4 regions of the Bacillus aerius genome follow, and region 2 is predicted to be linked to each of the others. Evidence: riboswitches for the same ligand, from Rfam matches in the RefSeq annotation. Region 2 holds a riboswitch; each other region holds the start of a gene.
What was found. Region 2 has a riboswitch for S-adenosylmethionine ahead of M2353_RS18630 (5-methyltetrahydropteroyltriglutamate--homocysteine S-methyltransferase). Riboswitches for the same ligand answer to the same signal wherever they lie in the genome.
Positions count from the first base shown of each region.

Region 1: it holds a riboswitch for S-adenosylmethionine, as region 2 does, so the genes downstream of both, metK (methionine adenosyltransferase) here and M2353_RS18630 (5-methyltetrahydropteroyltriglutamate--homocysteine S-methyltransferase) in region 2, are expected to answer to the same signal.
Region 3: it holds a riboswitch for S-adenosylmethionine, as region 2 does, so the genes downstream of both, M2353_RS05970 (methionine biosynthesis PLP-dependent protein) here and M2353_RS18630 (5-methyltetrahydropteroyltriglutamate--homocysteine S-methyltransferase) in region 2, are expected to answer to the same signal.
Region 4: it holds a riboswitch for S-adenosylmethionine, as region 2 does, so the genes downstream of both, M2353_RS15750 (methionine ABC transporter ATP-binding protein) here and M2353_RS18630 (5-methyltetrahydropteroyltriglutamate--homocysteine S-methyltransferase) in region 2, are expected to answer to the same signal.

Region 1 is NZ_JARYHO010000001.1:2,754,984-2,762,902, reverse strand. Features, by position in the region: gene M2353_RS14205 (phytoene desaturase family protein) at 1-1,119, shown strand, start outside; gene M2353_RS14200 (alpha/beta hydrolase family protein) at 1,146-1,940, shown strand; gene M2353_RS14195 (DUF2584 domain-containing protein) at 1,980-2,222, shown strand; gene pckA (phosphoenolpyruvate carboxykinase (ATP)) at 2,263-3,849, opposite strand; SAM riboswitch class I at 4,076-4,210, shown strand; gene metK (methionine adenosyltransferase) at 4,406-5,608, shown strand; gene asnB (asparagine synthase (glutamine-hydrolyzing)) at 5,757-7,655, shown strand; gene M2353_RS14175 (gamma carbonic anhydrase) at 7,797-7,919, opposite strand, start outside.
Region 2 is NZ_JARYHO010000001.1:3,582,145-3,590,063, reverse strand. Features, by position in the region: gene M2353_RS18645 (class I SAM-dependent methyltransferase) at 1-277, opposite strand, end outside; gene M2353_RS18640 (class I SAM-dependent methyltransferase) at 274-540, opposite strand; gene M2353_RS18635 (JmjC domain-containing protein) at 1,304-2,296, shown strand; gene M2353_RS18630 (5-methyltetrahydropteroyltriglutamate--homocysteine S-methyltransferase) at 2,447-3,568, opposite strand; SAM riboswitch class I at 3,656-3,768, opposite strand; gene M2353_RS18625 (gluconate:H+ symporter) at 3,850-5,169, opposite strand; gene M2353_RS18620 (four-carbon acid sugar kinase family protein) at 5,220-6,641, opposite strand; gene garR (2-hydroxy-3-oxopropionate reductase) at 6,648-7,541, opposite strand; gene M2353_RS18610 (MurR/RpiR family transcriptional regulator) at 7,742-7,919, opposite strand, start outside.
Region 3 is NZ_JARYHO010000001.1:1,166,060-1,173,978, reverse strand. Features, by position in the region: gene metC (cystathionine beta-lyase) at 1-935, opposite strand, end outside; gene M2353_RS05970 (methionine biosynthesis PLP-dependent protein) at 932-2,050, opposite strand; SAM riboswitch class I at 2,130-2,251, opposite strand; gene M2353_RS05965 (esterase family protein) at 2,472-3,212, shown strand; gene M2353_RS05960 (YjcG family protein) at 3,265-3,780, shown strand; partial or broken gene M2353_RS05955 (GNAT family N-acetyltransferase) at 3,787-4,222, shown strand; gene M2353_RS05950 (hypothetical protein) at 4,306-4,563, opposite strand; gene M2353_RS05945 (ATP-dependent helicase) at 4,690-6,999, shown strand; gene spoVIF (sporulation-specific transcription regulator SpoVIF) at 7,016-7,273, opposite strand; gene M2353_RS05935 (YjcZ family sporulation protein) at 7,410-7,547, opposite strand; gene M2353_RS05930 (hypothetical protein) at 7,632-7,853, opposite strand.
Region 4 is NZ_JARYHO010000001.1:3,014,339-3,022,257, reverse strand. Features, by position in the region: gene M2353_RS15790 (acetyl-CoA C-acetyltransferase) at 1-311, shown strand, start outside; gene M2353_RS15785 (acyl-CoA dehydrogenase family protein) at 326-2,107, shown strand; gene M2353_RS15780 (arsenate reductase family protein) at 2,218-2,574, shown strand; gene gcvH (glycine cleavage system protein GcvH) at 2,641-3,024, shown strand; gene M2353_RS15770 (YusG family protein) at 3,069-3,305, shown strand; gene M2353_RS15765 (toprim domain-containing protein) at 3,433-3,777, shown strand; gene M2353_RS15760 (thioredoxin family protein) at 3,789-4,091, shown strand; gene M2353_RS15755 (SCP2 sterol-binding domain-containing protein) at 4,212-4,553, shown strand; SAM riboswitch class I at 4,656-4,764, shown strand; gene M2353_RS15750 (methionine ABC transporter ATP-binding protein) at 4,920-5,945, shown strand; gene M2353_RS15745 (methionine ABC transporter permease) at 5,938-6,606, shown strand; gene metQ (methionine ABC transporter substrate-binding lipoprotein MetQ) at 6,621-7,442, shown strand; gene M2353_RS15735 (carboxymuconolactone decarboxylase family protein) at 7,596-7,919, shown strand, end outside.

The DNA of each region.
Region 1 (7,919 bases), 830 kb from region 2:
CGGGCATTTTTACAGGAATCGAAGAAGCTTTTTCAAATGGCAGAGGATCAGTTTTTAAATCGTTTATTATTGACCTGGAAGGATAAAGCGGATGTCAAGCTAATGAAAGCCCTTCTTGCTGTCAAACCTTTTACATCTGTTCAGCGCTTGCTGCGTCAATATTTTCGTCATCCTCATACATTGGCGATGTTTGGCCGGTATGCGACTTACATTGGCTCTTCTCCATACGAGGCACCTGCTATTTTTAATATGATGGCTTATTTAGAAGGAGAAAAAGGCATTTATGGTATTAAGGGCGGTACGTATCGTTTAGTTGAGGCATTTGAGACATTGGCAAAGGAATTGGGTGTCCAAATTCATCTCAATGAATCAGTCAAAAAGATTCATGTAAACAATAAGCGAATCCAAGGAGTTGAAACGGATCAGCAGTTATATGAAGCAGATCAAGTCATTGCGGGGGCAGATGCACTGACTGTTTATCGCCAATTAATTGATGAAGAAGACCGCCCGAGCTTTGGAAATCAAAAACTGGCAAACATTGAGCCATCGTTATCAGGTTTTGTTCTTTTGTTGGGCGTCCCTAAAGTCTATGAACAACTGTCTCATCACAACGTGTTTTTTCCAGAGAATTATGAACAAGAATTCAAGGATATTTTTCAGAAAAAACAGCTTCCTCATGATCCGACGCTTTACATCTGTTATTCAGGTCATTCAGAGCCAGCTTTAAGCGGAGGACCAGGAAGAAGTAACTTGTTTGTATTGGCCAATGCGCCATATGTGACAAAAGAGCAAAATTGGGACATGCTAAAGGAGACATATGGCCAGCATATGAAAACAAAACTAAAGGAAAAGGGTCTCTTTGATCTTGACCAGCTTGTAGAATTTGAAGCGGTACAAACCCCGCTTGATTTACAGCAAAAAACGGGAGCGTATCATGGGGCCATTTATGGCATGTCGTCAAACTCGTTCAAGCAGGCATTTTTTCGCATCAATAATCAATCAAAGGATATTGAAGGACTTTGGTTTGTTGGCGGCACAAGTCATCCAGGCGGCGGCACTCCGATGGTGACAAAATCAGGACAGCTCGTCGCAGAGGCCATTATCAAGCATTTGACGTAACACCGAATGAAAAGGAGAGAATTCAAGTGATTGTGGAAAAGAGAAGGTTCCCGTCGCCACATCCGCATATTCACTTATATACAGTGACATATGAGGCCGATGGACTTCGGATGAAGGGGCTGCTCGCTGAACCGGCCGGAGAAGGTCTCTATGACGGTTTTTTATATTTACGGGGCGGCATTAAAAATGTGGGAATGGTTAGACCTGGCCGAATTGTGCAATTTGCTGCGCAAGGGTTTGTCGTCTTTGCGCCCTTCTACCGAGGGAATCAAGGAGGCGAAGGGAACGAGGATTTTGCCGGAGAAGATCGGAAAGATGCATTTGCTGCATTTCAGCTGTTGAAACATCATCAAAAGGTGAAGCAGGAGCGCATTCATATCTTTGGTTTTTCCCGCGGCGGAATTATGGGCATATGGACCGCTGTTGAAATGAAGCATGAGGCCGCTTCCTTTGTGACATGGGGAGGCGTAAGTGATATGAAGCTCACCTATGAAGAACGTGTGGATATGAGAAGAATGATGAAGCGTGTGATAGGAGGTCCTCCTCATAAGGTACCAGAAGCATATGAGGCTAGAACGCCTTTGAATCATGTGCACCAAATTGAAGCACCTGTCTTAATCATTCATGGGGAGCTGGATGAGAATGTATCCATTGAGCATGCGTATTTATTAGAAGATGCACTGCGTCAGCATGGCAAATCTGTGGAAACATGGTATTTTCACGGATATCATCATTATTTCCCGCCACAGCATAACCGGGAGATTGTCAGACGGTTGACGACATGGATGCACAGCCGAAAAGGCGGAAATGTGGTAAAATAAACGGTAGAAAGAAATATAGAAAGTAGGGGGATTTTCATTATGGGAATGCCTGTTGAATTTAATACAATGATTGTCACAAAAGGAAAAGAGACAAGAATTGAAGAAAATGTGTTTGAGCTCATGAAGGAAGGGTACCGCATTTATCCATTAAATATTCCGCTTGAGGTGCGTAAAACGAAAGACGGAGAAAAAACAGGAACAGCACATGTTGAAAAGCTGGAGCTCACAGACAATATCACGAAGGTGACGTACCGTCTTGTGTCATTGCATTCAACGAACTAAAAAAGCTGAGGGAATGAATCCCTCAGCTTTTTCCTTTTGATTAGACGAGTGGTCCGCCTTTTGCTTCAATATCACTTGCTGCATGGCTGAATTTTTTGAAGTTCTTTTTAAATTCATTTGCAAGGAAGTTTGCTTTTTCTTTGTAAGCCTCTTGATCGTCCCATGTTTTAGCAGGCTGAAGCACTTCATCTGGCACTCCTGGAATATGAAGCGGGATGTGTAATCCGAAGATGTCGTCAGTGATCATTTCAGCGTTGTCAAGATCGCCTTCGATCGCTGCCTGCACCATTGCTCTTGTATGAGCAAGATTCATTCGTTTGCCCGTACCGTAGCCGCCGCCAGTCCAGCCTGTATTCACAAGGAATACTTTTGCGCCGTGCTCATCAATTTTTTTACCAAGCATTTCAGCATAGACATGAGCAGGAAGTGGCAAGAATGGTGAACCAAAGCAAGTAGAGAACGTTGTTTCTGGTGACGTCACGCCACGCTCAGTTCCCGCTAATTTACTTGTGTAACCGCTCAAGAAGTGGTACATGGCTTGTTCTTTCGTTAAACGGCTGATTGGAGGTAAAACACCGAATGCATCAGCTGTTAAAAAGACGATAGCAGATGGGTGACCTGCAATACTTGGTTTCACGATGTTATCAATCATTTCGATTGGGTAAGCCGCACGTGTATTTTCAGTAAAGAATGTGTCATCATAATCTGCTTCACGTGTTTCTTCATCAAGTACTACATTTTCAAGCACTGATCCGAAGCTAATGGCTTTGTAAATTTGTGGTTCTTTTTCTTCACTTAAGTTCACGCATTTTGCATAGCATCCGCCTTCAATATTGAAGACACCTGTGTTAGACCAGCCATGCTCATCGTCTCCAATCAGCTTGCGGCTTGCACTTGCAGAAAGCGTCGTTTTTCCAGTACCTGAAAGGCCGAAAAATAAAGCAACATCGCCTTCTTGACCGACGTTAGCAGAGCAGTGCATTGATAAAATATCTTGTTCAGGAAGCAGGTAGTTCATAACAGAGAAAATGGATTTTTTCATCTCTCCTGCATATTCTGTTCCACCGATCAGAATCGTCCGTTTTTCAAAAGAAACGATAATAAACGTTTCAGAGTTTGTGCCATCTGTTTCAGGATCTGCTTTAAAGTGAGGTGCAGATAAGATGGTGAAAGGTTTTTCGTTTGATGATGGTGTTGATCCATCAGGTCTGATGAATAGCTGCTTTGCAAAGAGATTGTGCCAAGCGAATTCATTTACAACTGTAATTGGCATACGGTATTTTTCGTCAGCACCGGCAAAACCATCAAAGACAAATAGTTCATCACGTTCTTTTAAGTATGACACAACCTTTGTATATAAACGATCAAATGCCTCTTTCGAGATCGGCTGATTCACTTGACCCCAATCAATTTTATGTTCAGAGTTTTCTTCTTTTACGATGAATTTATCTTTAGGCGAACGTCCAGTGTAGGCACCCGTTGTGGCGCGCACAGCACCAGTTGAAGTTAAAACGCCTTCATTACGTGCCAAAATCTTTTCAACAAGTTTCGGAACAGATAAATTTTGGTGCGTATTTTCTAATGAGAGCAATGACTGCAAATCTTCTTTTAAATCCACTGAGTTCATAAAAAAACCCTTCCTTTACCGTTGAATTTGTTTGTTTTGATTAGTATAACACATTGATAATAATAGTCTATACTATTTAAACATTTTTGTGTGTGTTTTTTCATTTCTGCTATGAAAATATGCTTTTTGGTGATGCTAATGATGAGGTGAAAAAAAGGGGAGATAATTCCTATGAACCATTGACATGACGCAAGGGTTTAAGATAAGATATCTTATTGAACGGATACTCTTATCCCGAGTTGGTGGAGGGACAGGCCCGATGAAGCCCAGCAACCGGTTTCTTATGAAAAAGGCATGAACATGCTGAGAAACCAAGGTGCTAACCTGATGCAAGGTACAAGAACACCTTGAGCGATAAGAGTGAAAGGCATGCGATCTCAGACCCTTTCCTCGCAATGAAGGAAATGGTTTTTTTATTTTTGGGATATCATATGAACAAATTGCCAATAACATCTCTAATATAAACATGTTGAAATATAAGAGGGAACGAGTTCCGTATCATATTGGAGGCCTCATCTTGGGATGATGTGGTCTTGTACAGGAGGAAATAGCCATTATGAGTCAAAATCGTCGTTTATTTACTTCAGAATCAGTGACCGAAGGACATCCAGATAAAATCTGTGATCAAATTTCAGACAGCATTTTGGATGAAATTTTAAAGAAAGATCCAAATGCACGTGTTGCCTGTGAAACTTCTGTAACAACCGGTCTCGTATTAGTAAGCGGTGAGATTACAACGTCTACTTATGTCGACATTCCAAAGACGGTGCGTGACACGATTAAGGAAATTGGCTACACACGTGCGAAATATGGTTTTGATGCGGAAACATGTGCGGTTCTTACATCAATTGATGAACAGTCTGCTGATATTGCGCAAGGTGTAGACAAAGCGCTTGAAGCACGTGAAGGAACAATGACTGAAGAAGAAATTGATGCGATCGGTGCAGGTGACCAAGGTTTGATGTTTGGTTTTGCAAACAACGAAACTGAAGAGCTTATGCCACTGCCGATTTCTCTTGCACATAAATTATCTCGCCGTTTAACAGAAGTACGCAAGAATGAAACACTTGCATACCTTCGTCCGGACGGAAAAACTCAAGTAACAGTTGAATATGATGAACAAAACAAACCAGTTCGTATTGATACGGTGGTTATTTCTACACAGCATGCACCAGAAGTGACGCTTGAACAAATTCAAAGCGACTTAAAAGAGCATGTCATCCGCCCCGTCGTTCCAAGTGAACTGATCGATGAAGAAACAAAATACTTCATCAACCCAACAGGCCGCTTTGTTATCGGTGGACCTCAAGGGGATGCTGGTTTAACTGGACGTAAAATCATCGTTGATACTTATGGCGGGTATGCTCGTCACGGTGGCGGTGCTTTCTCTGGCAAGGATGCAACGAAGGTTGACCGTTCGGCAGCATATGCGGCTCGCTATGTAGCGAAAAACATCGTAGCAGCTGGTCTTGCAGATTCATGTGAAGTGCAGCTTGCTTATGCAATTGGTGTTGCACAGCCTGTCTCTATTTCAATTGATACATTTGGAACAGGAAAAGCCTCTGAAGAGAAATTAATTGAAGTGGTACGTGCAAACTTTGATCTTCGTCCAGCCGGCATTATTAAAATGCTTGACTTACGTCGTCCGATCTATAAACAAACCGCTGCATACGGACATTTTGGCCGTCATGACTTGGATCTTCCATGGGAAAAAACGGATAAAGCCGACACGCTTCGCAAGGAAGCATTAGGAGAATAACAACATACAAAACCGCTTATTTTAAGCGGTTTTCCTTTTGATTAAAAAAAATTCTACAAAAAGCGTAAAAATGTGAAACAAAATTGGACAAAATACTGTCTAATTATAGGTCTACTTTTAAGAAATAACATAACGTGGAGGCAATAATATGTGTGGGTTTGTTGGTGTATTTAATCACCGTCCATTGTCCGAAACTACTGAGCAGGAAGAGTTAATTAAGCAAATGAATCGTCTCATCGTTCATCGAGGTCCGGATGATGAGGGGTACTTTCATGATGAGCATGTAGGATTTGGATTTAGACGTTTAAGTATTATAGATGTTGAACACGGAAAGCAGCCGCTTTCTTATGAAGATGAAAAGTATTGGATTATTTTCAACGGAGAAATTTATAACTATGTGGAGCTGAAAGAAGAGCTTGTGAAAAAAGGCTATACGTTCAGCACAGATTCTGATACGGAAGTCCTTCTTGCCACATATCGCCACTATAAAGAAGAAGCGGCATCGAAGCTTCGCGGGATGTTTGCATTTTTAATTTGGGATAAAGAAGCGCAGTTATTATATGGCGCAAGAGATCCTTTCGGCATTAAACCGCTCTATTTTACACAAATGGATGACCAAGTGTACTTTGCTTCTGAACGCAAAAGCTTAATGGCTGTGAATGAGAACATTTTATTTGATGAGACTGCTTTGCAGCAGTACATGTCTTTTCAGTTCGTTCCTGAGCCAAATACACTTGATCAAAAAGTGCACAAAGTCGAGCCAGGTCATCAGTTTACACTGCGTCCAGGCCAAGACATTGCATTTAAGACTTACTGGAAAGTTCAATTCAAACCTGAACAAACACAAGAGCAGAAATTAGTAGAAGAAGTACGTGATGCTATCTATGATTCTGTAAAAGTCCATATGAGAAGTGATGTGCCTGTTGGTTCATTCCTATCAGGCGGGATCGATTCTTCTTTCATCGTGTCAGTCGCAAAGGAATTTCACCCTGAACTGAAGACATTCTCTGTTGGTTTCCAGCAGGATGGATTCAGTGAGGTAGATGTAGCAAAAGAAACAGCTGATAAGCTGGGATTGCAAAACTTTAGTGCTGTGATTTCTCCTGAGGAATATATGAATGAGCTTCCAAAGATCGTCTGGCATTTAGATGATCCTTTGGCTGATCCAGCGGCGATTCCATTGTATTTCGTGGCAAAAGAAGCGAAAAAACAAGTCACAGTTGTTCTTTCAGGTGAGGGAGCAGACGAGCTGTTCGGTGGATATAATATTTACCGTGAGCCGCTGTCTCTAAAGCCTTTCGAATCTGTACCTTCCATGCTGAAAAAGCTTCTTCTTCGTCTGGCTCGTTTAATGCCAGAAGGAATGAAAGGGAAAAGCTTTATCGTTCGCGGCTGTACGCCATTAGAGGAACGTTATATCGGCAATGCGAAAATCTTTGAAGAGCCAGTGAAGAAAAACCTCTTAAAGCAGTATGATCCGAACATCACGTATCGTGACGTGACGAAAACATACTTCGAGGAAAGTGCAGGCTACAGCGATATTAACAAAATGCAATATGTTGATATCCATACGTGGATGCGCGGGGATATCCTGCTGAAAGCAGATAAGATGACAATGGCGAATTCTCTTGAGCTTCGTGTTCCATTCCTTGATAAGGTCGTATTTGAAGCAGCTTCTAAAATTCCAGAAGAGCTGAAAACGAAAGACGGCACAACGAAATATTTATTGCGTAAAGCAGCAGAAGGCATTGTACCGGACCATGTGTTAAACCGTAAAAAACTAGGTTTCCCTGTGCCAATTCGTCATTGGCTGAAAAATGAGATGAACGCTTGGGCGAAAGATATCATTAAAAACAGTCAGACAGATGAATACATTAACAAGGCATATGTTCTTGATTTATTAAATGATCATTGTGCTGGAAAAGCAGATCATAGCCGTAAGATTTGGACTGTCCTGATCTTTATGATCTGGCATAGCATCTATGTAGAGCGCAGCATTGATCCAGAGCAGTTGAATCACCAGCCGAAAGAAGTTATTTTTAGCTAATGAAAAAGGTTTTCAGCTTTGTGCTGAAAACCTTTTTTGTCATGATAGAAAGTAGTGGAAAAGGGTAAAATAACAAGCGGTACACAGTTATTGCTTAATATCCTGAAAAAAACATGATAAAGTGAAGATACATGTATGATGTTAACGCGATAAAAGGGAACGATAGTATTGTCCTTTTTCTACATATTCTCTGCGGATACGATCCATGTCTTGGATATCTTCATCTGTTAACTGGCGAACGACTTTGGCTGGACGGCCAAAAGC
Region 2 (7,919 bases):
CACCTACATGTTTTTCAGTGTAGCTTTCTAGGAAGGCTTCCTCTAAAATACTTATATACTTTGGGTCTATTTGTTTTTTCAGGCTATTCAAAGAGAGTAATGATATAGGGTGAGTATCAATAATGATGATTTTACCCCCTGGTTTTAGCACTCTATAGCACTCTTTTAATCCCTTTACTGGCTCTACCCAATGATGTAGACATGAGTAAGAAACTAGTGCATCAATCGACTCATTTGCATACGTTAATGCATGAACATCTTGTAATTCAAAGATCACGTTTTTTTATTAAGACATGTATTTATTTGATTTTGTGCTAGTTCTAACATTGTTTTATTAATGTCAGTAGCATAGATAGTCGCATTTGAATTGTCACATAAATAATGTGTTAAATAACCGGGGCCAGTTCCCATATCAACAATGGTCTCTTCAGTACCTGAAAGGGTATGATTTAAGATTTTATTACCTATCAAAGGATATATGTATAGTTGATTTTCTTTGACAAAATCATTATATAAATAACATTCATCATGAGTCAGCAAAGATTGTACACTCCTTTCATAAAGTGTTAGGGTATGAAAAACCAGTTATTAATGTCCACCAGCAACAACTACATTACGAATCTCAATAAGACGTGGAGTTTTATAAACTTTTTTCATGTGATTCACCTCTTTTACTGTCCTTTTAAAGGGTTTTATTGGATTAATGTCCACCAGCAACAACTACATTACGAATTTCAATAAGACGTGGAGTTTTATAAACTTTTTTCATGTAACATTCCTCCTATATATGACTTAAATTTCTAATTCATACCCTAACAAAAGTGATAATAGCATATTATTTATATTTTTTTCAATATTCAAACAATGATTTTTTTGACAAATTTTTATGTTTATAAAGTAATAGTGATGAGTAGATCGATGTTGCAAATAGAGTGAGAGTTTGTGGAAAAGAAATTGGAGAAATAAGAAAGATGGCTAGAATCATGGGTTATTTTAATCTTGAGAGGCGTTCATGGTTTTAGAGGGTTGTATATCCACTAAATTTGAATTCTAAATGGAATAGGATAATCTTTTAGGTTTGTGATGATTATGTGTACTAACAATCGTATAGGAATAACACCTTTAATATCCATTTGTGCATAGGTCTTTTAAATGTAATTCTGTCGTTCCTTGTATATATATTATTTTTATTGATATCTCTTGAACATCTATTTGTTTTTATCTGAATGTTATGATTACTAGTTGAAATTGAATTTTCTTTTTGTATAATTATATTTGAAAATATGAGCATAGGAGGTAAATAATGAGAACAACAAGTGGCAACATATTAGATGACGTTTTAAACGAGATGAGTTCTGATGAGTTTTTAAATGAATATTGGCCAAATCATTTTTTACATAACAAAGGAAATTTAGAACGGTTTTTTTCAGTTCCTGGAATCGAAAATATATCCAGTTTGGAGAATATTCTAAAGATATATAAAAATCCAGTAATGGTTGTTGGAGATGCAATAATTGAGGAGACAGGGGGGATCCTTAACAAATTTTTAGTTCCACCTGAAGAGGCAATGAGTTGGTATGAAAGAGGAGCTGCCTTAGAATTTGATTTCACAGATATATTTATACCAGAGCTTCGTGAATCTATTAGTAAACTAAGGTCACTTTTAGGCTTGCCTGAGGGAACAATGGCAAAAGCAGTATTGTACGCTGCTAAAGAATCAGCTGGATTTTCAGCACATTTTGATGCGTATTGCAATTTCATTTTTCAACTTAAAGGGAAAAAGAAATGGAAGTTGGCTGAAAATTTTAATACAGTGAATCCACTTCAACATTATGAATTAATTGAGGCTCCTCATTTGCCAGATCCATTAAAGTCGTATTGGAATGGTGATTTTCCTGATGAAAATTTATCTAATGGAAGGGAATTGATTTTGGATACGGGATCATTTTTATTTCTTCCAAGAGGTTGTTGGCATTCAACTAGTTCTTCTGAAGAAACCATTGCATTAAACTTTACCTTCGGTCAGCCAGCTTGGCTAGATCTAATTTTAATAGAATTAAGGAATCGATTGATTCAAAAAGACGAATGGAGAGAACTCGTTAATATTGATCTTTTGGATGAAAATGAACGAAAAAAGGTAGAAGAAAAATTAAAATCAATGATAAATAATTTGCCAAACGATTTCAAGGGAATTTCAGTAGGGGATATACTGGCAAGAAAGAAAGATGACTTAGATGTATATCAATCTACACAACTTGTTGTAAGACAACTTATGAGTATAAAAGATGGTTTTTAAGAAGATAACTTATATTCATTTTCTTCTTAACTCTACTATAGAAGTATGACGATTAAACTTAATATAATGTTGATAGAGATGACAAAAAATAAAGAACCGCCAAAAAAGCGGTTCTTATTATGACGGTAAGCTTTTTCTGCAGATCTTCGCCTATTTCCACACTTGATCCGCAATCTCAATCACATGACGCAGCTTTTCCCATTGCTGTTCTTCTGTTAACAAATTGCCTTCCTCTGTTGAGGCGAATCCACATTGTGGGCTCAAACAGATTTGGTTGATGTCCACATATTGTGCCGCTTCCTCGATTCTTCTTTTGATCTGATCAACGGGTTCAAGTTCCCCATACTTTGAAGTGACAAGACCTAGTACGATTTGAAGGTTTGGATTTTTCACATAACGAAGGGGTTCGAATCCGCCAGAACGGTCATCGTCGAATTCTAAGAAGAGACCATCCAAATCGAGACCCGCAAAAATCGTTTCTGCTGCTGCTTCATATCCGCCTTCAGCTGCCCACGTCGATTTAAAGTTACCACGGCAAATGTGCATAGTGATCACCAAATCCTCTGGTCGATCGGCAACCGCTTCATTGATTGTCTTCGCAAACGATTCACGCAGTTCATCTTCCTCGCGGCCAAAGGCTTTGATTTGTTCATGTCCTTTTTCAGAAAAGAACACAGCCCAAGCTGTATCATCTAGCTGTAAGTAACGGCAGCCTGCATCATAAAAAGCACGAATGGCTTTTTTATAAGCTTGTGCCACGTCATGGTGAAAATCTTCTAAGCTGTCGTACACACCTTCTTCAAGCTTTCCACGGAAAAAGAGCATATTCGGACTTGGAATCGTCATTTTAGCCGTATGGTCACCCGCGATGCTGTGAAGGAAGCGATAATCCTCCAGCATTGGATGATCAGTAAAATCAATCTTACCTGTTACTTTGATGCCTCTGGCTTTTGTTGTCGTATTGTGGAATTGAATACCTTGATCCGCTTCAAATCCTTCGACCCCATCTAGCCCTTCTAGAAAGTCAAAATGCCACCAAGCACGTCTGAACTCTCCATCTGTGACAACCTCTAATCCAATTTTCTTTTGCTTCTCTACAATACGAGTGATTTCTTCGTTTTCAATTTGTCTGAGCTGTTCTGCTGTCAGTGTACCGTCTGCTTTTTGCTTGCGGGCTTCTTTGATGCGTTCAGAACGAAGTAAACTCCCTACTTGATCTGCGCGAAATGGCGGCTTTGTTGTTTTCTTACCAATGGTTTGTACTTGTGTCATGCTGAATCCCTTCTTTCTTCAAGTTATAAATCAAATAAAAAAGCTCTTCCTTGGATAAGGAAGAGCATCATATACTGTGAGATCTCTGCCTTATCTTCAAACAAGCATCAGCTTGCTTAAGGAATTAGCACCATTCTGTTCCTAGGAACAGCGGTTGCCGGGTTTCACAGGGCCAGTCCCTCCACCACTCTTAATAAGGTTACCTTTGATTCAATTTTCTTAATAAACACAATTATTCAATCTTTTTGAGAAAAAGTCAATGGTTTTTCCTATTTATTTTCCTACATAAACAAATCAGCGACGAGAACACCAGCTAATCCAACAAGTGATAGAACAGTCACCATCAATGTCCAAGTTTTAAAAGTTTGGGCCATCGACAGATTAAAGTATTCTTTGTAAATCCAGAAACCCGCATCATTCACGTGAGAGAATGTAATACTGCCGGCACCTGTTGCAATTACCATTAATTCTGGGCTGACTCCCGTCAAACCAATTAGCGGTGCAGAAATGCCAGCTGCTGTGAGACCCGCGACAGTCGCTGACCCTAAAGAGACACGAAGGACAGCTGCAATCAGCCAAGTGAGGAGCAGAGGAGACAGTGTGCTTCCTTGCATAATCCCTGCAATGTATTGATCAACGCCGCTGTCAATGAGCACCTGTTTAAAGGCGCCGCCGCCTGCAATGATCAATAGAATCATCGCAATGGAGCCAATTGAATCCGTAATCGACTTCATGACGTCCTGCATGCTCTTTCCTCTGCCAAGACCAAATGTGTAGATGGCAAGCAGCACAGAGATTAATAGGGCAATCGCCGGCTCACCTAAAAACTCAGCCGCCGGTAGCAGCGGGGAGGACGGGAAGAAAATTTCTAAACATGCTCTGAATGTCATGAGCAATACAGGTAAAATAGCGGTGAAAATACTAATGCCGAAGCTTGGCATTTCCTCTTCTGTAAATTCCTTTGGATTAAACAAGTCCTTTGGAATGTGTGCATGCAGTTGATCTTTCTTAAATAGTTTCGTAAACAAAAGTCCGCCTACTAAAACAGCAGGAATGGCTAAAATAATTCCAACCAATAAGGTTTGTCCCATGTTGGCTTGAAATACATTGGCAATGGCTGTCGGCCCTGGGTGAGGAGGGAGGAAGCCATGTGTTGTAATGAGTGCAGCGACGAGCGGCATTCCCACATACAACACAGGAAGTCTTGCGGCTTGAGCAATGGTAAAGACTAATGGAATAAGAATAATGAATCCGGTTTCATAAAAAAGAGCAATTCCGATAACAAATCCAGTCAGCATCGTCGCCCATTGGATTTTCCCGATACCAAAGCGGTCGATGAGTGTCATGGCAATACGCTGAGCACCGCCAGAATCAGCCATCAATTTACCAAGCATTGCTCCAAAGCCAAGAACCAACGCCAGATGGCCGAGTGTACTTCCAAGCCCTTTTTCGACTGAAGCAATCGCTTCAAGTGGTGACATGCCTTCTAAAACGGCAACGATTAAAGAGACAATAATCAACGAAATGAAAGCGTTTAACTTAAAGACAACCATGAGTAAAAGTAATAACAAAACGCCAAGTCCGATAAAAACTAACGACATGATCTTTCCTCCTTTGTGCTGCATAAGGGAGCGTGAACGCCCCCTCTGCTTTATCCTTCAAGTATGTCTACTGCTTCTTTTAACGTATCCTTTGAGCCAACATTTCCCGGGAAAATCACATAAGACATAAATGGGAATTTGCTTTCTTCGCCTGTTTGCCAAACGGGAATACCTGGTCTGATTTGACCTGCGACGGTCGCACGTTTGACGCTGAGTCCTCTTGTTCCAATATCGCTTGAGGTGATTCCACCTTTGGCAATGAGGTACTTAGGGCGAATGGAGAGGCGCTGAACAATGCTTGTCACAGCATCACTAATCTGAACAGACAGTTTCAATTCTTCCTCTTGACGATCGTCCCCAAGATCAAGCCGTTCTCTCCTTGTATAAACAGCAACCGATTGCCCGGTTGTTAAAAGCCGTTCAGTTTGTTGAATCACGCGGTCAATTTCCTCTTGAAATGCTTCAGGTTCTAACACGAGGTGTGTATCAAATTCAATAAATGCAATGTCTTTATTTTGCTGCAGCGCTCGCAATTGTTCGGTTGTTTTTTTGACATGGGAGCCGACCATGATGAGGCCACCGTGCGTGCTTTCTTCCTGTATTAAGTCTTGTCTAGTTAATAGTGCTTGATCCTCAACACCGCCAAGCACTTTTGTGAGAGCTGCCGCACTTCTAAATAGAAAGTGCTGACCTGCTTTGATGGCATCTATGAGGCCAATGACAAAGACTTTGACATCGTCATAGTCCACTGCATTTACAACCACTTTTTGAAAATCCTTCACGGTCATCAGCTGATCCTTGATTTGTTCAATACGTAAAGCCCGGATATCTTCTAAAGAAATATAAGTAGTGTTTTCCTTAGTGAACGATCCGTTTGATTTCTCTTCGATCCATTCTCCGAGGTGAGAAGATTGAAATCCGAATGTACGATCCAATGCAAATTCTGTGTCACCAGCGGGAATTAATTCGTGACCTTCCTGTACGTAGTGAATATTGCCAATCGTAAAGCGGCCGCCTTCTTTAAAAAAGGGAAGAAGGATTTCGCCGTCAAATTGGCGGGAGCTTTGCTGTTCAATGGTCGTTCTGAGAATGTCAGTCTCTAGCGGGAAGTGTCCACGCAGGGTGGAGTCCCCACGGCTGACAATGATGAAATCTTGATCAAGCCGTTCAGCCGTTTTTACAATCGTTGATGCGATCGTTTCATGAAGAACCGTCGTTTCTTTCTCTGTCATACTGCGAGAGTTGGTTAAGATAAAGAACATACGGCTGTCTTCAAGAAAACCAGCTTCAATGCTTTTCTCTGACCAATCGGTGAAAACAGAGACGCCGTGTACGGTTTGAATGCCTGTTGGGTCATCGTCTAATACAATCACTTTATGGTGGAAATGGTTTAGTGCTTGTTCGTATGCTGATTGAATGCGGTCTGAATCCGCTTTCGGAATGGCATTTAGTAACTCAATGCTTTGTTTCATAGAACCTCATCCTTTCTTTACTTCAACATGAGCCATTTTTTCGTAATATTGAACGATTCCGCCGTGATCAAGTCCAGACTTTCCGTCCGCTTTGAGGGCGTGGAAGATTTCTAGCAGCTGACTAGAAAGCGGGAGAGGAACGCCGATATCGTGGGCAGTTTCCATGACATTGGTTAAATCCTTTAAGTTGATGTCAATACGTCCGCCAGGCTCAAAGTTTCGTTCTAAAATGAGAGGAACCTTCGCATCGAGTACAGCACTTCCTGCCAGTCCACCTCGGATGGCTTCATACATTTTATCAATCGCAATGCCAGACTTAGCGGCAAGGACGAGTGCTTCGGACATGGCAGCGATATTTAAGTTGACGATGATTTGATTCGCAAGCTTAGCGGTTGTCCCGCTTCCATTTGAACCAACTAATACGACATCTGTGCCCATGGCATAGAGGACATCCTTTACTTGTTCAAAGATCTTTTCTTCTCCGCCCGCCATAATCGCAAGTGTCCCGTCTATCGCCTTTGGCTCTCCGCCACTGACAGGAGCATCGATAAATTCGACCTGATGCTGTTTTGCCAGTGCCGCTAATGCTCTAGAAGTAACAGGTGAAATAGAGCTCATATCTATAATAATCGTGCCAGGTTTTGCTGTAGCCAATATGCCTTGTTCACCTGCTACGACTGCTTCTACATGCTCACCTTTTGGAAGCATCGTGATTATGATATCGCTTTCAGATGCTGCCTCAGCAGCTGATGCAGCGGCATTTGCGCCCAATTCTTTTAATGCTAGAACAGCTTCTGTATGAATATCGAAAACAGTCACAGTATGACCGGCTTTTAATAGATTGAGTGCCATAGGTTTCCCCATAATGCCTAATCCAATGAATCCAATTTGCTTTGCCATTTTGTCCGCCTCCTATTTAGAAACCCCTTACAAAAAGCGCTTTCTTTTCTTTTTGTTAGTATATATACTATCGATTTAAATTAATAGTAGGAAATAAACTATTGTTCATTTAATGTACATGACGAAATAGGAATGTGTCAACGGAAAATATGAGAAAAGTCACAAAAAAAAGACCGGAAACAGCTCCGGTCTATGGTCGATTATGTTTTATTTTTAGCTACAGCTAATCGAGAACGTTTGACGTTGTCGATTGCATTTGATCCTAATTCTAAAACAGCTGTGACGTACAAAACATCAATAATCACAAGCTGATTAATACGAGAAATCATTGAGTCAGAACGATAGGTTGTTTCTCTCGATGAACTGAGCAGATGAAAG
Region 3 (7,919 bases), 2.4 Mb from region 2:
ACAGCCGCTTGGTTTTCTAGTTCAAATGAAAGAACAGCACCTGCACCGCTCGCCTGTTTCCGCTGAATGTCTGCCCCTGGGTGATCATCTAATCCTGGGTAATATACTTTTTTGACCGCAGGATGTTCTTTGAGGAATGAAGCTAGTTCTAATGCGGTTTGACTGGCTTTTTCTAATCTGACTTGAAGGGTCTTTAATCCCCTAAGCACAAGCCAGCAATCCTGTACGCCAAGTACCGCGCCGAAGGAGTTTTGCAGCGAATAAAGTTCATCTCCTAGCTTCTCATCTTTCACCACGGCTAAGCCTGACAGTACATCACTGTGGCCGCTTAAAAATTTCGTTGCGCTGTGCAGCACAACATCAACACCAAGGTCCAGCGGACGTTGAAGCGCAGGTGTTAAAAACGTATTATCTAAGAAAGTCAGACAGTCATGTTCTTTCGCAATCTGTACGACACCTTCAATATCCGTAATACCGAGTGTAGGGTTTGACGGTGTTTCCATGTAAATGACTTTTGTATTTGATTGAATGCCTTGTTTCACTTCATTCAAATTGGTCATGTCCACAAAGGTATGCTCAATCCCAAATCTTGAAAGCACTTGGGTGATCATTCGGAAAGTCCCGCCGTACACATCTCTTGTGACAAGGACATGATCTCCTTTTGATAATAGAAGAAAAGCAGTTGAAATGGCTGCCATACCTGACGCAAAGGCAAGCCCTCTCGTTCCTCCTTCTAGCGCTGCAATGGTATCCTCCAATGCCTGACGTGTAGGGGTGCCTGATCTGGAGTAGTCATATTGACCAAAGTCATCGAAGCTACTTTGGTGAAACGTCGATGCATGTTGAATCGGTACACTGACTGCACCTGTTGAGCGGTCTGTTTTAAACGCATTATGAACGAGTTGTGTTTCGAGTGTCCAATCATGTGTGGTCATTTCGTGTGTACCTCCTCTTTCACATTTGATAGTGCCTGTTTCAGGTCTGCTTTTAGATCCTCCACATGCTCAATCCCGACTGAGAAACGGAGCAATTTGTTACAAACACCGTTTGCGATGCGAATCTCTTCTGGGATGTCCATATGGGTTTGCGTTGCAGGATACGTAATGAAGCTTTCGACTCCGCCAAGGCTTTCAGCAAAACAAATCGTTTTCAGCTGCTTCAAAAATGGATTGACCCAGTCCTCTTTGGCTACTCGGAATGACAGCATGCCTCCCTTTCCTGGGTAAAGGACATCTTGAATTTCAGGCTGCTGCTTTAGAAAATCAGCTAATTCCTTCGCATTTGCTTCGTGCTGACGCATTCTCAGCGCCAATGTTTTCATTCCTCTCATTAAAAGCCATGAGTCAAATGGAGATAAAACCGCCCCAATGGCGTTTTGATGCTGGAACATGTCTTCCGATAGCTTCTCTCCTTTTGTGACGACAAGTCCGGCAAGAACATCGTTATGTCCGCCTAAATATTTGGTGGCACTATGAATGACAATGTCCGCTCCAAGTGTAATCGGTTTTTGCAAGACGGGCGTATAAAAGGTGTTATCCACAATGACCAATGCACCGTGTTCTTTTGCGATTTTCGCAACCTTTTGAATATCCGCTTCCTGCATGAGTGGGTTTGTTGGCGTTTCAATAAAGACGGCTTTTGTATTTGGCGTCATTTTAGAGCGTAAACAGTCTTCATCTGAAAAATCATCATAAACAAAGCGCAGTCCGTACTTTTTCCATTCGTTTTCAAATAGACGGTATGTACCGCCATATAAATCTGATGAAACAATGAGTTCATCCCCGCTCTCAAACAGCGCCATGATCGTTTGGATGGCAGCCATTCCCGAACTGAAGGCAAAACCGGCCGTTCCTTCTTCGAGTGAAGCAATCGCATCTTCTACAAGCTGCCTTGTTGGGTTTTTCGTCCGAATATAATCAAATCCTGTTGATTCCCCAATGCCTCTATGTCTGTAAGCTGTTGAAAGATAAACGGGAGGACTGACAGTACCAGTCACCTCTTCGCTATGGTTTCCAATTTGCGCTAACTTCGTTTCCACATGTTCTGTCATTTGACACCATCCTAAGTAAAAATCTAATTTCAAAACAGAAAAACCCCTTCTTCATAAGAAGAAGGGGTTTAATCGCTTCCTCTTATCTTCCAAGCAAAAAAGCTGCTTGCTGGATTTAGCACCTTGGTACATCACATGAAGTGATGCATACCGGTTGCTGAGGTTTCAAAGGGCCAGTCCCTCCACCTCTCACGATAAGAATGTGTTGTCTGTCTGTTCTAATTCTTAATACTGTAACGCATTAAACCTCATTTTTCAAGGGGAAATGTAACGATTAATTAAAATTTTCTGTATTTTGTAGCAGATTGGATGTCAGCCAATTTGATTGCATGTTAGCATATAGGAACAACGCTGTTTTTCGTGTTACAATGAATGGAAACGTTTCACTTATGATGAATTTGGTTAGCTGGAGGAATGGATTATGGTGAAGAAAACAGGCATCATTCAAGAAGAAACCTTACAGTCAAAAGAACTTGGGGCAGATATGACCATTTTGATTTATTTGCCAGTCAATTACTCCCCCCTTTATACATATCATGTCATCATTGCACAAGATGGTCATGATTATTTCCGTCTAGGTAAAATAGGCAGACAAGCGGAAGAATTAATGCAAAACAAAGAAATGGAACGCTCGATTATCATTGGTGTCCCATATGAAAATGTTACTGAAAGACGAAATACGTATCATCCAGACGGACCAAAGTTCGAGGCGTATAAACGCTTTTTGGCAAATGAACTAGTTCCGTATATTGATGAACACTATCCAACGTATCAAGTTGGATCAGGTCGTACATTTATTGGTGATTCATTAGGTGCTACGATCTCACTTATGACAGCCATTGATTATCCTTCGTTATTTGGCGGACTGATTTTGCAGTCTCCTTACGTGGATGAGTCGGTTCTGCAAGCAGTCAAACAGTCATCATCCCTTGCTCATTATGCCATTATCCATCAAATCGGGTTAGAAGAAACAGCTGTGAAAACGACAGATGGGCAAGTGCTAGACTTTATTCAGCCGAACGAAGAATTAAAGGTCCTTTTGGAGAAGTCCGGTGCGGATTATTTATTTGAGACATTCGAAGGCGATCATAAATGGACGTTTTGGCAGCCGCTCATTTCACCTTCGTTAAAAAGAATGCTCCCATATTCGTTAATCAACTGAATTTTGTTATAATAAAAAATAATAAATACTTTCTTAATCAGGAGGGAACATGATGAAATACGGAGTTGTTTTATTTCCATCAAAAAAATTGCAAGACATTGCGAACTCTTATCGGAAACGTTATGATCCGAACTATGCACTCATACCACCTCATTTAACATTAAGAACACCTTTTGAATTAACGGATCTAGAAGCAGCTGAGGTCGTCTCCACCTTGCGAGAGTACGCAAAAAATGCTTCTCCTATTACGTTACGTATTAAAAAATTCAGTTCATTCGCTCCTGTAAACAACGTGATTTATATGAAAGTAGAACCGAACGAAGAATTAATGACTCTCAATGAGAAGTTGTACACTGATCCGCTTGCTGGTACACCTGAATATGCATTTGTTCCGCATGTGACAGTGGCTCAAAAGTTATCAGACGATGAGCATTCAGACGTTCTAGGCACATTGAAGCTGAGAAAAATTGACCACGAGGAAACGGTTGACCGCTTCCACCTTTTATATCAATTAGAGAACGGTTCTTGGACCGTTTATGAAACATTTATCTTAGGAGAAGAGGGTTAAAGACATTTGAATACAGTCATCGTAAAAGAACAAACACAACGAGAAGATGCTTATTATGTTCGAAAAGAAGTTTTCGTAAAAGAACAAGAAGTCCCGTTAGAGATCGAAATTGATGAACTTGAGGACGAAGCCATTCATTTTGTCATTTATAATGATGACAACAAACCACAAGCTGCTGCTAGACTGCGCATAATTGAAGGTCATAAGGCAAAGCTTGAACGAATTTGTGTATTAAAAGAGGCGCGCTCTTTCGGTCTTGGCCACCAGCTTTTAGAAGCACTTGAGTCTGAAGCGATGGCAAACGGAGCGAAAGAAGCTGTCATGCATGCACAAAGTCCAAGCTCTTCCTTTCTACGAAAAGAAAGGCTACAAAGCCATTTCAGAACCGTTTGAAGAAGCAGGGATTACACATGTCAAAATGACAAAAACACTCTCCGTTTAACGAAAATAAAAAACCAGGGCATCATGGATGCTCTGGCTTTTTATTGATTCCATCTCGTTCGCTCAGGAAGAAAGCGCAGTCATTTAGACGTAAGTATTGATATGAACGCCCTTACCTTCTTCCATAAACATATCTCGTACAAAACGTTCCCGCTTTTTTTGCTGTACTTTCGTTTCCGCTTCTGTCACTAAGTCCTCTTTTTTCTCCAGCTCTCTGTATACCTTGTCATGAAAGGTGCGGGTGACCTTCGTCACTTTCGCATAGTCTTCTTTATCCTGAGGAGCAGGACGATTGATATATTGAAAATACAGATCCGGCTGAATCGGGGCTATATATCCCATCAAGAACGCCTCCTTTGCTTCTCTTCTACTCTACTATTCCCTAATTATGACTGTTTGAAACACGCCTCATTTGATATGATTAGATGTGTTTCTTTTTAAGATTGATTGACTATTGGAGGACTAGCTTTGAAATGCGCACGACGACATGATCGAACGATCTCATTACATACATATTCGAGAGAACACTATCAATTCCTCCATGATGAGGGGAAAAAAGGGCATTTATCTTGCCCATATTGCGGACAATCCGTCTTTTTTAGATTAAATATACATGAAGCACCTGCCTTTATCCATAAGCAAATATCTCAGCAAGAGATTTGCGAAAAAAGAGAACAACAAGAGGAAAAGAAACCGGCTGAACGAGAGGAACATGCATCCTACAAAGAACTTGGCGGCTTTCGCTTTCCAACCGGCAAACAGATCATCTCACAAACAGAAGAACCGGATGACTGGCAGGAACCAAGATCCATTCAATTTGGCGAAACCTTTCATTTAGAAAAGAATGAAGAAGTGCATACCATTGACCTCTTTCCACACATCACCTTTAGCGCACCGCAGCTTCAAGCTGTCACACACAAAGACGGTCCGATGCTTGTGCTGGCTGGCGCCGGCAGCGGGAAAACAAGGGTACTGACAGCAAGAGCTGCTTATCTGATGTCGCACCATCAAATCCCTGCTCACCATATCCTGCTCGTGACCTTCACCACAAAAGCAAGCAGTGAAATGAAAGAAAGACTGCGTATGCAGTATCAGCTTCATCCATCACAGGCGAGCCAAGTTGTGACAGGCACATTCCACAGTCTATTTTATAAAATGCTGCTTCACGATGATCGGGGCAAATGGAATGGACAGCATTTGATTAAATTCGACTGGCAAAAAGAGCAGTATATTCGCAAAGCGATCATGCATGAAGGACTTGATGAAAAAGACTATCCAACCGATCAAGTGCTGCAATCAATCGGCTATTGGAAAAATGCTTTTTTACCAGACGAACTTCCTGAGCTGAAAGATGAAAAGGAAAAGCAAATGTGGACAATCTATCAGTCATACGAACAGCAAAAGCGTGAAAATCAGCAATTTGACTTTGATGACATGGCGATTGCCTGCTTACACATGCTGACTAAGCAGCCTGAATTGCTCAAACAATATCAAGAACGATTCAAGTATATTTTAGTAGATGAATTTCAAGATATTAATCCCGTACAATATCAATTAATCCAGCTTTTAGCTGGAGAATCCGAGCAGCTATTTTGTGTAGGCGATGATGATCAAGCCATCTATGCATTTAGAGGAAGCAATCCTGCTTTTATTCTTGACTTCAAACAGGATTATCCTTCGGCCGAGATCGTCCATTTACATGCAAATTACCGCTCTCATCATACGATTGTCGCAAGTGCAGACGCCATTATTAAGAAGAACCAGCATCGTTACGAGAAAACGTTAAAAGCCGTTCGCGTGGAGAAAATTCCGCCGACTCTTTTTTATCCATATGACGAGGAAGAGGAAGCGACCATGATCGTAGCAGATATTCAGGAGAAAATTAAAAACGGTGCAAAACCGAATGACTTTTGCGTGCTGTTTAGAACGAATACAGGAGGCCGTGCGATTTATGAACGTCTTCATCAATCGGCGATTCCGTATCAAACCGATGCTGGCGTAAAAGCCTTTTATAGCAGAAGAATTGTTCGGGTGCTGCTCGCTTTTCTTTCGCTAAGTCAGGATGCAGATGATGTCGCCGCAATGAAGCAGCTGCTGCCCGTTTTCTTTTTAAAGCAGCAAACACTGAATACCCTGAAGGCGCTGACCATTACGGAAGATTGTTCTATGGTAGAGGCACTTGGAAAGCTAACAGACATTCAGCCGTTTCAGCGCAAAAAACTGCAATCGATCGTTCCCCTGTTTCGAACGTTAAAATCGTTAAAGCCATCTGAAGCTGTAGCGTTTATTGAACAAAGGATGGGACTTGGTGATTTTTTAAAAAAACGCGTGAATGATACGAATGTGCTTGAAAAAGGAACAGATGATGTACGAGATGTGAAAACAGCGGCGAAACGTTTTGAAACAATTGAAGCCTTCCTCGCTCATGCCGAACATATGAAATCTGCTGAAAAGGAAAAATCAGATGAACCAGGCGTTCAGCTCATGACGATCCACCGTGCGAAGGGACTAGAATTCCAAACAGTGTACATCACGAGCGTGGTTGATGGGGCGCTCCCTCATGACTTTGCACTTGATGAGCTGAGAAGCGGTGATGAAGAAGCCATTGAAGAGGAGCGGCGCTTATTATACGTTGCCATGACGAGAGCAGAACAATCCCTTTATCTATCCGTTCCATCATATAGAAGAGGAAAAACTGCTCACCGCTCCCGCTTTTTGTACCCTCTTTTAAAGAAAAATCGTGAATTATTCACACAAAAACAACAGGCCCCCCTTTAAATGGAGAGCCTGTTGTTTATTTTTTGTTGTTCATCATTTTAGCGATTGTATTAAAATCAAGCTTTTCTTTTCCACTTGTAATCGATTGAACGATTTTGTCTTCCATTTCTTTAGGTACACGTTTGTTTGCAAGCTGCGCCACTTTTTTAATGACACCTCGAACGGTATTCTCATCTTTAAAGTTCGCGTTTTGCAAAGAACCTGCAAGCTTAAAGACATCATTCATATTTACACCTGTTTTATTTTCCACACTTTTAAAGAACTTATTATCCATTCCTTTGCCTCCTCTTTGTGGAGTAATCACCTTACTATATGAAAATAGGCGAGATATGTGCCTATCCTGCTGCCTTGTTAGCAAAGAGAAAGGAAAGCAAAAGGCTTCCCTATTGCTTCCCTCACCTTCTTACTGTTTAGTTAAAGAAAGAAGCACCAACGATGATTAGAAGGATGAAAAGCACGACGACAAGAACAAAAGTTGAACCATAACCGCCGCCGTAGCCGCCACCATAACCTCCGCAATAACCGCCACCGTAACCGTAACAACTCATATTTAAGCACCTCCTCTTCTCCCTTACAAAATATGAAAAATACATGAAATGGTTTGGACGATCACATAAAAAAGTGCGGAATTTTTATTTCTGCTGTTTAAAGACGTAATCTGCCTCTCCATGACGGATCATGAATGCTTCTGTTTCTTTCGCAAAAGTATCCATTTTCTCGCCAAATACTTTTAAGTGCTCTTCAAGATCCTTCGCTTTTTTCGCTAGATCCATTTCAGCTTTTTCGTGCGCTTGCTCTTTCCCATCATGGGGTTTAGTGAACAAGGAACCGATTAATTGTTCGAATGCATCCATTCTGGTCACCCCTTCTCTCTTACATATGCATCACCCAAAAAAAGGGCAACAAAAAAACCGGATAAA
Region 4 (7,919 bases), 570 kb from region 2:
TTGGGCCGGTTGAAGCCATTCCGCGTGCGCTGAAAATCGCTGGTCTAGAGCTGAAGGACATCGGGCTGTTTGAATTAAATGAAGCATTTGCTTCTCAGGCGATTCAAGTCATTCGTCATTTAGGGATCGATGAAGAGAAGGTAAATGTCAACGGCGGCGCCATTGCATTAGGACATCCGCTAGGCTGTACAGGAACGAAACTCACGCTGTCCCTCATTCATGAAATGAAACGGCGAAATGAACAATTTGGTATTGTGACGATGTGTATCGGCGGGGGCATGGGAGCGGCAGGCATTTTTGAATTGATCTAAAGGGGGAAAACAGGATGAAAGCAATGGAAGATGTAAAAAAGGGTGGCAGTTTCTTAATAGATGAGACGAATTATGAGCATATCTTTACACCAGAGGATTTCTCTGATGAACATCAAATGATCGGGAAAACAACGGAAGATTACATTTTACAAGATGTCGTTCCGCACATCGATCAAATTGAAAATCATGAATTCGAGCATTCTGTTCGTCTCTTGAAAAAGGCTGGAGAGCTTGGCCTGCTTGGTGCGGATGTTCCTGAGGAATTTGGCGGGCTTGGTCTAGATAAAATCAGCTCAGCCATCATTACTGAAAAATTTGCAAGAGCAGGCAGCTTCTCTCTTTCATACGGCGCCCATGTCGGGATCGGTTCTTTGCCGATCGTGCTGTTCGGTAATCAAGCGCAAAAGGAAAAGTACCTGCCAGGACTCGCCTCTGGAGAAACAATTGCGGCCTATGCCCTAACAGAGCCAGGGTCAGGTTCTGATGCGCTAGGTGCGAAAACAACGGCAGTCCTGAATGAAGCTGGAACACATTATGTCCTCAATGGGGAAAAACAATGGATCACAAACTCCGCATTTGCCGATGTGTTTGTCGTGTATGCGAAGATTGATGGTGAACACTTCTCTGCTTTCATCGTAGAAAAGGATTTTCCTGGAGTCAAAACAGGACCTGAAGAGAAAAAGATGGGCATTAAAGGGTCATCGACGAGAACGTTAATCCTTGAAGATGCCGAAGTGCCAAAGGAGAATTTGCTTGGTGAAGCAGGCAGAGGTCATGTCATTGCCTTTAACATTTTGAACATTGGACGCTATAAGCTGGCTGTAGGGACAATCGGAGCATCAAAACGAGTCATTCAATTATCGGCAGAGTATGCCAATCAGCGTAAGCAGTTTAAAACACCAATTTCTCAATTTAGCTTAATTGGCGAAAAAGCAGCCAACATGTCGGCAAAACTTTATGCCATGGAAAGTGCTGTATACCGCACAGTCGGGTTATTTGAACAAAGAATGGGTCTGTTAAGTGACGAGGAGCAAAAGGATGGGAAACAAATTGCGCAATCCATTGCAGAATATGCGATTGAATGCTCTCTTTGTAAAGTGCTTGGCTCTGAAACGCTCGATTATATTGTGGATGAAGGTGTGCAGATTCACGGCGGATATGGTTTCATGCAAGAATACGAAGTCGAAAGAGCCTATCGCGACTCACGAATTAACCGTATTTTTGAAGGAACGAACGAAATTAACCGATTGCTTGTGCCAGGCACCTTCTTGAAGAAAGCGATGAAAGGAGAGCTTCCGCTTCTTCAAAAAGCGCAAACCCTACAGGAAGAGCTGATGATGATGATGCCGGAAGAGCCGGGTGATCAGCCGCTTGATCAAGAGAAATACTTACTTGCCCATGCGAAAAAGATCGCCTTGATGGTGGCAGGTATGGCGGCGATGAAATATGGGAAAGCATTAGACAAAGAGCAAGAAATCCTTGTGAATATAGCAGATATCGTCAATGAACTCTTTGCTGCTGAGTCGGCGGTCTTGCGTACGGAAAAAGCAATCGCCGCATCAGGCACAGAAAAAAATGCACAAAAGCTTGCGTATACACAAATTTTCACGCAGGAAGCCTTTTTAAAAATTGAAGCTCATGCGAAAGAATCATTGATTGCCATGGAAGAAGGAGATTCACTCCGTATGAGTCTGTCAGCCCTTCGCAAGCTGACAAGATTCACGCCAATGAATGTCATCGCCAAAAAGCGCGAAGTAGCGAAACGAATCTTTGAAGCAGAGAAATATATCGTATAAGACGGCTTAAAAGGTGCGGATATCATGTCGCACCTTTTTGTAAGCATACATTTAGGTTTTTCATATGTTTTGTGATAAAATGTTGTCACTATTTGCAGGAGGTGAAAATGGTGGCTTTAGATTTTTACGAATACCCATCTTGCGGTACATGCCGAAAAGCAAAAAAATGGCTGGAAGAACACAATAAAGACATCAACAGCATACATATCGTCGAAGAGACGCCTGATAAAGAAACATTAAAAGCCCTTTACGAAAAAAGCGGTTTAGAGCTGAAGAAATTTTTTAATACGAGCGGTCAGAAATACAGAGAGCTGCAGCTGAAAGATAAACTTCCTGCAATGTCAGAGGACGAGCAGCTTGAATTACTTGCGTCTAACGGAATGCTAATCAAGCGTCCAATTACAACAGACGGCAAACGAGTGACAGTTGGATTTAATGAAGATACATTTAAAAGCGTCTGGAAATGATGTAACTTTCATTCAGATTGTGGTATCTTCAATATAGATTGTAAGAAAAGACTGGAGGGGTATGAAATGAGCACACCAAAAGATTTACGTTATTCAGAAGAACACGAATGGGTCAAAGTAGAAGGAGATAAGGTGCGTATCGGTATTACACATTTTGCTCAATCTGAGCTAGGCGATATCGTGTTCGTTGAGCTTCCTGAAGTAGGAGACAAAATTACAGCGGACGAGCCTTTCGGAAGTGTAGAATCAGTCAAAACAGTTTCTGAACTATACGCACCGATTAACGGCACAATCGTTGAAGTAAACGATGAGCTTGATGACAGCCCAGAGTTCGTCAACGACTCTCCATACGAAAAAGCTTGGATGATCGTAGTAGAGCCAGCGGATGCATCTGAAATCGAGAACTTAATGACTGCTGAGCAATATGAAGAAATGACAAAAGAAGACTAATTCATGTGAAATTGGACACTCTACCTTTATGGGGGGTGTCCAATTTGTCTTTTCAAAAAGAACAGGTGGATATAACAGAGCATGTCACTGGACGATTCAAAGAGAGTGGCATGGTGCTTTACCATCAAAACGAAGAGATTGGTACGATGATTAGTGAAAATCAATATGAATTAAAATCAGGTTATTCCTATGATCAAAACCGTTTTTATCGTCTGTCAGATACATTGACCCATGGGACTGAAAAATATGTAGACTGTGACGATGAAAATGGCTGGTGCTGATCACAGATAAGGCTGCAGTAAGTGCTGCAGTCTTTTTGTTGATCAATTGCCCAATCTTTACAACCTGAATGAAAGATTGTAATCTAAGGAAGAAGTGAATCAACGTCAAAAGGGCCGGGTGATCGTGATGAATGTCGAGATAGAAAAGGTCATCATTGTAGAAGGTAAATCAGATAAACAGAAGCTAAAAGAAGTCATAAGTGAACCTGTTACCATCATTTGCACCAATGGCACGATCAGTACATCGAAGCTGGATCAGCTTGTGGACGATTTATTCGGGAAAGACGTTTACATATTAGCAGACAGTGACGATGCTGGCGATAAACTGCGGAAGCAATTTCGAAAAGAATTCCCTGAAGCACTGCATCTTTTTGTCGACAGAACGTACCGCGAAGTGGCCGCTTCACCGTCAGCCCATATTGCATCTATTCTATTAGCTGCAAACATTGATGTTCATTCGAAATATTTATAAGGGTGACGTATATGAAAGAGATTGAAGAGCATGAATTCAAGGAGATAGAGGACGATTTATTTCTTTTGTACTTATATACACCATTTTGCGGAACATGCCAGCTGGCAAAGAAGATGCTGGCAGTGGTTGATGCCATGCAGCCGGAAGTTCCTTTTTATGAGAATAACTTAAATTACTCGCCAAGTTTTGCGAAAGCATTTGAGATCGAAAGTGTCCCTTGCTTTCTCCTGTTTAAAAAGGGTGAAATCGTGCAAAAAGGCTATGCCTTTCACTCCGTTCCATATCTTCATGAAATGATTGAAACCGCTAAATAAAGCGGTTTTTTGTCATATTTCAAGCAATTCATTTGAAAATTTGTCGAGCTATTTATAAAGGACAAGCCGATGTTTGTAGAGAAATGTTATGTATAACCAAATGACAGGGAGGTTATACATGTGGAAAATGTGAAAGCCCATGGAAGTGCAGGGCAGCGATTATTGTTAAAGCCGTTGCTCTCATCATCATCCTTGAAGATTACATTTGAGGCGGAAACGGACTCTTGTACATTGATTGTGGATGAACGTGGTGAAGTGAAGAAACTACCTGCAATTGAGTTATCGGATCTCATCTTTTATGGTGAGCGAAAAGAGATTTTGCAATTATTAGATGGAGACATGTCCTTACAGCAGCTGATCAGCAGAGGACAAGTGAAAGTGAAAGGCTCATTTCGAGCACTTCTTCGACTAGAAGCAGTACTTTGGCTGACGAACGGTTTTTTTCGAAAAATGATAACGTAGTCGTTTACTTGGAAATTAGCGATTTACAGCGTTGACATATCTCAGATAGCATGATATTCTACGTTAGTAAAAACATGAACATCACATAAAACAACATATTTTCTCTTATTAAGAGAGGTGGAGGGACGTGCCCTATGAAACCCGGCAACCGTCAGCATAGCTGAAATTGGTGCCAATTCACTCAAAGCCGCAATGCTTTGAAAGATGAGAGAAAGGCGTATTTGATATAAAAGGCCTTTCTGCTTGCGTTGCAGTTAGGTCTTTTTTACTGACCTGGCGTCAGGCTAGCGTCATAACAGTCGGAAGAATAATTGAACGTATGTGATGGCAACCTATAGATTCAGCAAGAAAGCAGGTGAACAGACTGTGATCCATTTACAGAATGTATCAAAAACGTATCATTCAAAAAGCGGAAATGTTGATGCCGTGAAAGACGTCAACTTGGATATCGATAAAGGTGAAATATTCGGAATTATCGGGTATAGCGGCGCAGGGAAAAGCTCCCTGATTCGCCTATTAAACGGTCTGGAGCTGCCAACAGAAGGAATCGTTGAAGTGGCAGGCAACCGAATCAATGAAGTATCGAATGCGAAACTTCGGAAAGCAAGACAAGAAATCAGCATGATTTTCCAGCACTTTAACTTGCTCTGGTCAAGAACAGTGAGACAAAATATTATGTTCCCGCTCGAGATCGCAGGTGTACCAACATCAAAACGGAGAGCTCGTGCAAACGAACTGATTAAATTGGTCGGTTTAGAAGGAAAAGAAAATGCATATCCTTCTCAGCTAAGCGGCGGACAAAAGCAGCGTGTAGGGATTGCGAGAGCATTAGCGAATGACCCAAAAGTTCTGCTATGTGACGAAGCGACATCTGCGCTTGATCCACAAACAACAGATTCCATCCTTGAGCTTTTAGCCGATATTAATAAACGACTAGGACTCACCATTGTATTGATCACACACGAAATGCACGTCATTCGTAAAATTTGTCATCGTGTGGCGGTGATGGAGAATGGCCGTATTGTCGAAGAAGGCGAAGTATTACGTGTCTTCAGACAGCCGAAAGAAGAAATGACGAAACGATTCGTGAAACAGCTTGCTGAACCAGAAGAAGCAAAAGAAACGATCGAGCACGTCCTAGAGAGAGTAAAAGAAGGTCAGGTCGTCCGGTTGTCCTTTATCGGAGATTCTGCCGAACAGCCACTGATCACGGAAATCATTCGATCCTTCAAGGTCGATGTGAACATCCTGCAAGGAAAGATTTCTCAAACGCAGGAAGGCGCGTTTGGAACACTCTTTATCCATATTAATGGAGACGAGAACGAAGTTGAAAAAGCCATCGCCTATATCCAAAGCAAACAGGTTGAAATCGAGGTGATGACACATGTTTGAGAAATGGTTTCCGAACGTTGATCTAGATGTCATTTGGGACGCGACGGGTGAAACAGTGTATATGACACTCATTTCATTGGCATTTGCCTTTGTGATCGGTATTATTCTTGGCCTACTGCTCTTCCTTACAGGAAAAGGCGGTCTTTGGGAAAATAAACCGATCAATGCTGTCATCGGCGCAGTCGTCAACATTTTCAGATCGATTCCTTTTATCATTTTAATTATTCTTTTACTAGGGTTTACGAAATTTTTAATGCATACAATTTTAGGCCCAAATGCAGCATTACCAGCCCTTGTCATTGGCTCAGCTCCTTTCTACGCACGTCTTGTTGAAATTGCACTGCGTGAAGTAGACAAAGGAGTCATTGAAGCAGCACGATCTATGGGAGCAAAAACGTCGACCATTATTTTCAAAGTATTGCTTCCAGAATCACTGCCAGCGCTTATTTCAGGAATTACTGTGACAGCGATTGCTCTGATTGGCTCTACTGCGATTGCAGGTGCAATTGGAGCAGGCGGACTTGGTGACCTTGCTTATGTGGAAGGATACCAATCTGGTAATACAGATGTCACACTTGTAGCCACAGTGTTTATTCTGATCATCGTCTTTATCATTCAAATAATCGGTGATTTGATTACAAATAAAATTGATAAACGTTAAGGGAGGAATTATTCATGAAGAAATTGATTTTAAGTGCACTATTTCTAGCATTTGCAGGCATTTTAGCTGCTTGCGGTTCATCAAATAACGCAAGCGATAACAAAACTATCACGGTTGCCGCTTCTAAAACACCACATGCCGAGATTCTTGAAGAAGCAAAACCAATTCTAAAAGAAAAAGGCTACGATCTAAAAGTGAAAGTACTGAGCGATTATAAAATGTACAACAAAGCATTAGCTGAAAAAGAAGTGGATGCGAACTTTTTCCAACATATCCCTTACTTAAACGAAGAAAATAAATCAAACAAAGATTACAACTTAGTGAGTGCTGGTGCCGTTCACCTTGAGCCTTTCGGTATCTACTCTAAGAAATACAAATCAGTAAAAGATATTCCAAACGGCGGCACGATCATCATGACAAACAACGTAGCTGAGCAAGGACGTATGCTTGCCCTATTACAAAATGCTGGTGTGATCAAGCTTGATCCAAAAGTAGATACAATCAACGCAACAGTCAAAAACATCAAAGAAAACCCGAAGAACCTAAAATTCAAAAAAATCGCTCCTGAACTAACAGCGAAAGCTTATGAAAACAGTGAAGGCGATGCAGTATTTATTAACGTTAACTATGCGATCCAAAATAAATTGAATCCGAAAAAAGATTCAATTGAACTTGAGCAAACGAAAAACAACCCGTATGCAAACATCGTCGCTGTTCGCAAAGGTGACGAAAAATCAGAGAAGATCAAGGTATTAATGGAAGTTCTTCACTCTGATAAAATCAAAGAATTCATCGACAAAAAGTATGATGGTGCAGTATTGCCTGTATCTGAATAACAAAAAGAAGACAAAGGGGTAAAATAAAGATCATTTTAGCCCTTTGTCAATCATCTGCAACCTCGCTTTCATGAAAGCGAGGTTTTTTTGTGTATTTTTTCAAATCTCGCTCATAATAAAAACGAACAAATGACCTGAAGGGATGGAATGAAGATGAATGAACAACATATGAGCGGATCGATGCAGCAATCACTGACGGATTATAAAACGGCAATGGGTGAATTTCAGAAGAAAATGCCGGTGTTTGGCAAGAAATTCAATGAATTTACGGAGCAGTGCTTCCAGAGCGATTCATTAACACAAAAAGAAAAACAAATGATTGCCCTCGGCATCAGCATTCATGCACAGGATGAATATTGCATGATCTATCATACAAAGGGAGCGCTCGATCAAGGCGCAACAGAAGAGAATTTGCTAGAGGTCGTCAGTGTGGCGGCAGCGTTTGGCGGCGGTGCTGCGCTAAGTCAAGGCATCACA